4 regions of the Thalassotalea euphylliae genome follow, and region 4 is predicted to be linked to each of the others. Evidence: predicted binding sites of a transcription regulator. Region 4 holds the regulator's gene; each other region holds the start of a gene.

Region 1 (2,207 bases), 220 kb from region 4:
CAGGCGTCAGCTAATCGATAGCCTTGTGGCCAAACCAACATCAAACCGTTGCTATTGGCTGGGCTTGGTGTGAAATCTAAGCTGGGCGCGGTGTTTTGGTTACCAACACCACACAAATCATTAATGGTGCACTCTGCAGTGGGGTTGGTAAAAGTAATGTTTTGACCAACATTAAGTAAGAATTGCCATGCGTTAGCCCAGTGACCACTAGCATAACCTTGCTCGATCGCAACGTTGCTACCGTTCACTGTAATATTACCGTCTTCTATATTGTCAACGCGTGCTTTGGCTGCAACCAATGACGAACTTGAAGCGATAGCTCCGGCTACCCCTTCGATAATCGCTTCGCGGCTGTCAGAGGCAAGATCAATAAAACGCGGCGCAGCAACGGCGGCTAAAATGCCAAGAATAACGATAACAACAACTAGTTCGATAAGGGTAAAACCCTGATGGCGTGATTTCATAATTACAACTTTTTAACAACAATAAGTGGGCGCAAGATTATCAAGTTTGAATGGGCAAAGCAAAGCTAGCCCGAAGCTCAGATAGAGTCGGGCTAGCTAGAGAAAGTGAAATTTTAAAGGCTAGTTTAAATGAACTAGCTAAAGTCTATTTAGTGGGGCATCGCGGCCATTGATGGCGTGGCTAGAGATGGAGTTTGAGCAGCCATTTCTTTGGCAGCATTGGCTGTAATAACCCCTGCATTTCTTGGGCGCGCTTTCACCATTGGCGCAGGAATAACGCGACCTTTGACTTTCGGCATTGTTTTTACACTGCGACCAAGCACTTTACTGCCTAAACAAGCGCGAATTTCTTCAACGGTGTAATTAGGCTTAACTTTGATACGCACATGTGGAATCGAAGCCGCTTCTAACGCACCGCTAACAAACCAATCTTTTTTCACTTTGTAACCGCGTCCGTTAGTGTCTACCAGATCAACAGCACCTATTAATTTCATTGTGCTACGTTGGCAAATAACAAAGTCTAAATACTTATTGTTGGCACTTTTCAGTGCAGCTTGTGTGGCTTTTTTCGAGACTCCGCGACGAATATTGACAATATCAGCCAAGGCTACGCGGTTAAGCACACGATAGTCAGGGCCTAGGGCACTTTCGACAAGCGTAAGAAAGTTTTTCTCAGCGGCTGTGTATACAGCTGGCTTGCTATCAAATGGGAATGGAAAGCTGTTATCCGTTAATCGGCTAGCCAATACGGCAACAATTGCAATTAAACTGATTAGGGCAAAAAGGATAAGCTCCATAAACATCTCCAAGTATTCAAATTCTTGACGGGGTTCTTTATAAACCTGTTAAAGCAGAATACGTGCCAGAGATCTTTGGTGGAGCTTATTTATGTGGATTGGTATTGTTCGTTAAATTCCGTTTAGCTGTTAATATGGCTGACTATTCCAAGCTGAGGTTAGCTGGGATAGTTTGCTGCTAGCGCATCATAAACCTGTTGTTGGAAGTCGTTCGCGCTGCTATCAAGCTTGCTCACAACGTCAGCTAATACTTCATTGTCTTCCTTACCGTGCCACACTTTGATATAGGTGCCTTCTTTATAGCCATAATCTTGGCGGAAGAAGTTCAGGGTGTTTTTACCGACATACTGTCGAAACAGCTCGTCTAAGTTCATATCCATTAAACGCATGCAGTCGGCAAACGCTTGGGCGTTAAATTCACGTTGGCTTACAGCTGCTGACGCAAGCTGTTCTAGCGCGAGTTTAAAGTCTGTTTCTTCGCTATCTGTTGCTAATTCATTGGTAAGCGATGATGCAATGTCATCAACGCTAGCACCTGTCATCAAACGCAAACTTAAACCAAAATGAAAAATATCAACGAGCTCTAGTTGTACTTGTGGAACGTCAATTTCTTGGTGTTTCCACCATTTCCAGCCATGATGATCAAGCATTTCTGCGCACTCAACCCAAATGGCACGGTACCATTCGTAGCCATTTTCGCGCCAAGTATCGCTTACTCGGCTATTCATCGCATCTTGCATGGCCAGCATTTGGCTTATTTGAGTGGTCGCGACTGTTTGTGTGCTCATTACTATCTCTTTTATGGGGTCTTTAAAATCAAAGGCTATAGTGTGCCTAAGCCGTGTATTGCATGCAACTTTTTGAAGGTTTTGTCAGGTGGGAAGTTTAGCTTTACCTCGCATGTTTGCACTTCCCTTAAGCAATATTATCTTGCCGCTGGGAATGT
Region 2 (2,207 bases), 400 kb from region 4:
TTCAATCGCTTCAAGCAATACCTTTTTTTGTTCGGTAAGCGTATTTAAAGCCTCAGGGTCTCGTTGAGTGAGCAATTCTTTTTCGTCGTTCAACAACTGCTCCAGCGCAGTTAGTTGTTCTAGTTGTTTGTTAAGTAATTGCTGTGAGACGCTTGAACTCATTGTTATTCTCTATAGTAAATCAAATTCAAATTTGGCGATGCTTTGCGCTAACTTTTCCGCATCTACTTTGTAAGCACCTGATTGAATTGCTTCTTTTAGTTGATCAACTTTTTTCTGATTCACCGGTGGCGCATCACCGTTTTTCTTTTGGATATCGTTCAACTGTCTTGCTTGCGGTGTTAGTGACACTGAATCTTGGCTAACTCTTGTCGCCTGAGATGTGTTAACCGCTTTTTGGTCGACTTGGTTCTTTACGTCGTTCTGTTGCTGCTGTACAGTACGATTAACTTGATTGTTATTATTCAAGTTGTTGATATTAATAGCCATTTCTTACACCTGCATGTTGTGTATTACTCATTCTATAATATTATCGGCCAATTACTGAATTTCTTTATCATTATTTATAAATTTATGGTCACTTTATTAACGCCACTGACTCGGCCGGTAACGAGTTTACCAGAGCGATTATTTTTAACTCGCACTTTGTCGCCAACATGGCCATTGGAAACTGATGTTCCCGATGTTTTTATACTAAAGGTACTACTGAGAGCGATGAGTGTCACATTATCTCCTTTGCATACTGAACAAACGTGATTGGGCGATATTGCCTTACCTTTCACAATGTTGCGTTTGGCTTTAGCGCCATAGAGAGTGTTTACATCGCCTATAGCCTCACCCCGCAAACGTTTTTCATCAACGTAAGCAATTTGTATATTATCAGGGGTTAGCATGCTGCCGCGGTCGATTGCATATTTAGCAACTACTACCGGGGCATCTATTGTCACTTTCACAGGAACATATAGATTCCAGGGGCTTGATCCCTCGCAAGTTATTTTAACATTTACGTTTCTACTGTTATGAATATCAGGTATATTGGCCTGCAAATTCTGGTCACAAGGTTTGATCACTATTCTAGGGTCGAGCTTGGCGGCAGTAACGGAGACTTTACGATTACTAACATCTGTGAAGCTATCCTCAACTGAACGTTTAGCGAGGCCTTCAATAAAGTCTCGATCAAAGCTGGTGGCAATTGCTTGCGATTGAAGCTGATAGCACAGCGTTAAAAAAGTAAAAAGAATCTTCGATTTGCTCATGTTTACGTGTCATCGTGTTATTGACGTTAGATACTCGACTATGCTTAATATCAAATGGCTTAGTTTTAACTCAAGTATTTAACGGCGCTGTCAAAAAACAGGCGCTTAGACTAATGTTAAATTAATAGTAAACAAGAATTGTGCCTTTTCTGTTGCACATGAGATTAAGGGGTAACTATGGCGGGCATTTTAGACTCGGTAAACCAACGTACTCAGTTAGTTGGTCAAAACCGACTCGAGCTATTGCTTTTTAAATTAATTGGACCACAGCGTTTTGGCATTAACGTATTTAAAGTACGTGAAGTGTTGCAGTGCCCTCAGTTAACATCGCTTCCAAACCAAGATCCTTTTATCAAAGGTGTTGCGCACATTCGTGGGCAAACTATTTCTGTGATCGACTTAAGTAAGGCCACTGGTGGTCCTGAAATACCGTTAACGGAAAACTGTTTTATTATTATCGCTGAATATAATCGCAGTGTTCAGGGATTCCTAGTTGCTGGGGTTGAGCGTATTACCACACTGAGCTGGCAAGACATTATGCCGCCGCCAGAAGGTGCTGGTAAGTCTAGTTACCTAACTGCCGTCACTGAAATTGACAAAGAAATGGTGTCAATTTTAGATGTTGAGAAGATCCTTAATGAAATCAACCCAGTGTCTACTGACTTGAGTGAAGAGGTTGCTGATGCCTCTGTTGGTGCTAGCTTGGGTGAGCGTGTGATCATGATTGCTGACGACTCGACCGTTGCGAGAAACCAAGTCAAGAGAGCGCTTGAGCCGCTTGGGCTTAAAATGGTATTGGCTAAAAATGGTCAAGATGCCCTCAATCAACTTAATGAAATTGCAGAGCAATGCGGTAATACTATCGAAGAAAAAGTTGCCTTATTAATTTCTGATATTGAAATGCCAGAAATGGACGGTTACACCTTAACTGCAGAAATCAAAAGCAATGAA
Region 3 (2,207 bases), 2.0 Mb from region 4:
GTTTACCCACATTAACAATAACTTCATTACCTTCAACTCTGACAATTCTTGCCCTTGTTTGCTGGCACATTAGGCTTTCATCAATATCGAGTAAGGCGTCATCAAGTGTGCGATCAAGCATACGGCCGTAGGCGCTTTGCCAAAACGATTGGCCGTTTAGGTCGATCGATTCTCGCTTACCAAAAGTCCAAGGAGCTTTATTCTGGTAATGGCTATCCCATAATAGTTCACCATTATCAGTACTATATATATAGAAGGCGGTATCAAAGTGACGATCGAAATTATCCTCCTGCCAGAACTGCCATTGGTTTAGCACTTCTCCATCAAACGATACGTCGATAACCTCAGTAAAGAGAACAAACTGTGTGTCAAAGCGTTGACCTAACTCAACTGCTAAGTATTTGATTTTTTCTTGGTCAAAGCTACGGTTATAGCGACTAAAAGGGATGCTACTTTTGTTGGCTAGTTTAATATCAATGTAGCGACTTTTCTCACCAAGCTTGTCAGCAAAGCGAGCAACTAATTTCTTGTCTAAATTATAAATTTTGCCAATATTCGCTTGTTCACGATGAAGCAGTTGAGCTTTAGTTACTAGCATCGACTTTTTGAAATCGGCGGCAAAGCATTGCTGCTCTTGTGGAAAGATATCTGCGCGAATCGTTACTTTAAGCATGTCTCCTTGGTAGCTTTCATCGATTAATTCAATTGAATTCACTGTGCCACTAGCGCGAATACTTAGTTCGTCTTGAGTAAGCAAACCGTTGATAACCCGCTGTGCGCTGCTCACTGAGGCGCCGGCAACAAGTAATGCTTTTTTTAATGCGTTTTCCATTGCTTCTGTTCGCGCAGTCTCGCGATCATTATTTAAGATGTATGCACTGCCTTGTGATTCATACCACTGAGCAGAGCTCACAAATGAAATTAATATTGATGTGAATAATGCTAAAATTCGCATAACAAGCAATCCAATTGATTGGTGTCCACAACATCTTGGCATTAAGGTTACGTTTGATCTTGTGAACACTAAATTAATAACTAGCTAACTAATTAGCAGCACCATCAGCTAAGTAAGCGTCATAAAGTAGACGGTTGTGTTAGCCAATAGCTGACAATTAACTATGAGTAAGCATGAACTATGCCTGTTCAACCTATCCTAGTAATAATTATTTATTGTTGGCGCGTTTCCTGCATTATTCAAAGCCAAGAAGTCAACGTTAAACTTGTAGTAATAATTGAGGTGTCTCAATGAAAAATTGGCTATTAGCAGCCTGTATTCCTTTACTGGCCTCGTGCTCAATGAATAGTGAGCAAGATTTTTACAGTGTCAGCCATCAGAAAATGGATGAGATAGACAGTTTTGATCTACCCAAGCATGCCATTAATGATGTGGTGAGAGGGCTGGCGTATCAAATGCTGGAGCATAGCTCCTTTGTTTCACCAAAAACTCCAATCGCAGTTACTTCATTTGTTAATTTGGAAGACTTAGAGTCGACTAACTGGCTGGGTAATCAACTATCAGAGAACTTCGTTCATGAGCTGCAACGCCATGGCATGGTAGTGATTGATTACAAAACAACAGGGCATATCCGAGTAACAAAAGATGGCGATTATGTTTTTAGTCGCGACTGGAAAGAGTTACCTGAGCGACAAATTATTGACTACGTAGTAACCGGAACCATGATGGAGCAAGAAACAGGTATATTAGTTAATGCTCGAATGATCGGTATGCAATCTCGTGTTGTTGTCGCCAGTGCTCAATCATTTATACCAAAATGGGTGATCGGTGATGAAGTTTATCGCGATGAAAATGTGCGGTTGAAAGATGGCATGATAATTCGTACCAGTGAGAACTTGGCTGAAGAGGCCCGCGCTGTTCGAATACAGCAATAGATAGTGGCAGGGTGAGATAATGAAACTTATCAATATTGCGTTGGCGCTAGTTGTAGCTGTTACCGTTTCTGCTTGTACATCCATTTATGATAAGCATGTGCAGTGGCAACCAGTGAAGCCAGAGGTCTTTCCTGTTGTCACCGCTGTTGGCTATGCGCCAATCAGTTTGCAAAAGTCAGAGCATGAAACACAACGTATGCTAATGGCAATTAAAGCATCAAAACTTGCCGCTTATGCGGAATTGGCTGAACAGGTATATGGTCAACAAGTTGCCTCTAATATGACCATGGGTGACTTACTTATCGAAAATCACCAAC
Region 4 (2,207 bases):
TAATCGCTGAAGGTGATTCAGAACAAATTTTGGCGAATCAGCAAGTAAGAGATGTATACCTAGGTGAGCAATTCACGCTATAGTTAAATCATTAGCGTTTTACTTGAATAAAAGAATACAACAAAAGGAAACCGTTAGACTTAAATGCGTCCATCATTGCAGTTAAAAATTGGTCAGCAACTTACGATGACGCCGCAACTTCAGCAGGCTATCAAGTTACTACAATTATCAACATTAGACCTTCAACAAGAGATTCAAGAAGCGCTGGAGAGCAATCCACTGCTTGAAGTGGATGAGTCGGCGAGTGCCTCATCGGAAAGTAATGACAGCGAGTCTATAGACGATGCTTATTCTGCTACGGCAACGACCGAGCAGGTGACAACAGATGGTTCTGAAGATGCTATGCCTACCGCTGATGAGGTCAGCACTACTGAGGCGATGGAAAAAAATGACATTCCAGAAGAGTTGAGTATTGATACCACTTGGGATGAGTCATTTAGTGCAGGTGTAAGTAGCTCAGGCATTGGCACTGCAGGCAGTGATGACTACGTTTATCAAGGTGAAACCACCGATTCTATTCAAGACCACTTGCACTGGCAAATGGAGCTAACACCCTTTAGTGAAACCGATGAAGCCATTGCTATGGCAATTATCGATGCCGTTGACGATGCTGGTTACCTAACCGTTTCTGCCGAAGATATTTTGGAAAGTCTAGGTCTTGAAGAAGTTGAACTTGATGAAGTTGAAGCGGTATTAAAGCGTATTAATATGTTCGATCCTATTGGGGTCGCAGCGCGCTCTATTCCTGAATGTTTATTGATTCAATTGAATCAGTTCGATAACGACACACCGTATTTAGCAGAAAGTAAGCTGATCATTAGCGAGCACATTGATTTATTGGGTAATCGTGACTATCGTCAAATAATGCGAAAAACCAAGCTCAAGGAAGACCAGCTGCGCGAGGCACTGCGCCTGATCCAGTCGTTAAACCCAAGACCTGGTGATGCGGTAGTGCAAGGTGATGATCAGTACGTTATCCCAGATGTTTCTGTGGAAAAGAAAAATGGTCGCTGGGTGGTTGAGCTTAATCCAAGTACAGCACCAAGATTATCAATTAACCAGCAATACGCAGCGATGACCAAAAGTATGAAGTCATCGGACGATAATCAGTTTATCCGTTCAAACCTGCAAGAAGCCAAATGGTTTATTAAAAGTTTAGAAAGCCGCAACGAAACGCTACTAAAAGTGTCAAACTGTATTGTTCAGCGTCAGCAAGGCTTTTTCGAATACGGGCCAGAAGCGATGCGCCCGATGGTGTTAAACGACATCGCAGAAGCGGTTGATATGCATGAGTCAACCATATCGCGTGTAACCACGCAAAAATTCATGCACACGCCTAGAGGTATTTTCGAATTAAAATACTTCTTTTCTAGTCATGTTAGTACGGAAAATGGAGGGGAATGTTCATCTACTGCTATCAGAGCATTAATTAAAAAGCTTGTCTCAGCAGAAACTCCATCGAAACCATTAAGTGATAGCAAAATGGCGGAACTATTAGCAGAGCAAGGGATTAATGTTGCGCGACGGACAATAGCTAAGTACCGAGAGTCCTTATCTATTCCACCGTCAAATCAAAGAAAAAGTCTACTTTAAGTATTCAAGCAATGAGGAATAAAGCTTATGCAAATTAATTTATCAGGCCACCACGTAGAAGTGACAGATTCATTACGCGATTTCGTTAACACTAAGTTTGCAAAGCTGGAGCGACATTTCGATCACATCAACAATGTATACGTCGTTCTTACCGTAGAAAAATTAAACCAAAAAGCCGAGGCGACAGTTCACCTCAACGGCACAGAGGTTCACGCCTCAGCACAAAATCAAGACATGTACGCATCAATTGACTCGCTCATTGATAAACTTGACCGCCAAATCCTTAAATACAAAGGAAAAATTACTCAGCATTAAACTATGAAGCTGCAAGATATACTAACCGAGGACTGCACATCCTGTGCAGTCCCACTGTCAAGCAAAAAGAAAATCCTCGAGCAAATTTGCAGTATTGCAACTAGTCACATCCCTGAACACTCAACATTTGAATTGCTGCAAAGTTTGCTGGCTCGTGAAAAAATGGGCAGCACAGGCATTGGCAATGGTATTGCAATACCACACGGTCGCCTTACTGGCACGAATCAAGTTGTGGCAGT

Evidence for each region. Region 4 encodes sigma-54, which starts transcription at its own class of promoters, with help from an activator protein. Its sites were predicted from a motif close to GTTGGCACGNNNNTNGNNT; they were not measured.
Region 1: a site for sigma-54 is predicted at 1,313-1,331, ahead of DXX94_RS08730 (DUF2726 domain-containing protein). Genes of this name have one in related genera too.
Region 2: a site for sigma-54 is predicted at 1,386-1,404, ahead of flgA (flagellar basal body P-ring formation chaperone FlgA). Genes of this name have one in related genera too.
Region 3: a site for sigma-54 is predicted at 1,173-1,191, ahead of DXX94_RS16205 (FlgO family outer membrane protein). Genes of this name have one in related genera too.

The regions. Positions count from the first base shown of each region.
Region 1 covers NZ_QUOT01000001.1:1,978,645-1,980,851, reverse strand. Annotated here, with positions in the region: gene DXX94_RS19660 (type II secretion system protein) at 1-464, opposite strand, end outside; gene DXX94_RS08730 (DUF2726 domain-containing protein) at 614-1,261, opposite strand; gene DXX94_RS08725 (dUTP diphosphatase) at 1,420-2,049, opposite strand.
Region 2 covers NZ_QUOT01000001.1:1,361,685-1,363,891, reverse strand. Annotated here, with positions in the region: gene DXX94_RS06065 (flagella synthesis protein FlgN) at 1-162, opposite strand, end outside; gene flgM (flagellar biosynthesis anti-sigma factor FlgM) at 172-489, opposite strand; gene flgA (flagellar basal body P-ring formation chaperone FlgA) at 564-1,256, opposite strand; gene DXX94_RS06050 (chemotaxis protein) at 1,434-2,207, shown strand, end outside.
Region 3 covers NZ_QUOT01000001.1:3,714,950-3,717,156, forward strand. Annotated here, with positions in the region: gene DXX94_RS16200 (flagella assembly protein FlgT) at 1-955, opposite strand, end outside; gene DXX94_RS16205 (FlgO family outer membrane protein) at 1,246-1,890, shown strand; gene DXX94_RS16210 (LPP20 family lipoprotein) at 1,910-2,207, shown strand, end outside.
Region 4 covers NZ_QUOT01000001.1:1,759,854-1,762,060, reverse strand. Annotated here, with positions in the region: gene lptB (LPS export ABC transporter ATP-binding protein) at 1-83, shown strand, start outside; gene DXX94_RS07920 (RNA polymerase factor sigma-54) at 145-1,653, shown strand; gene hpf (ribosome hibernation promoting factor) at 1,681-1,968, shown strand; gene ptsN (PTS IIA-like nitrogen regulatory protein PtsN) at 1,972-2,207, shown strand, end outside.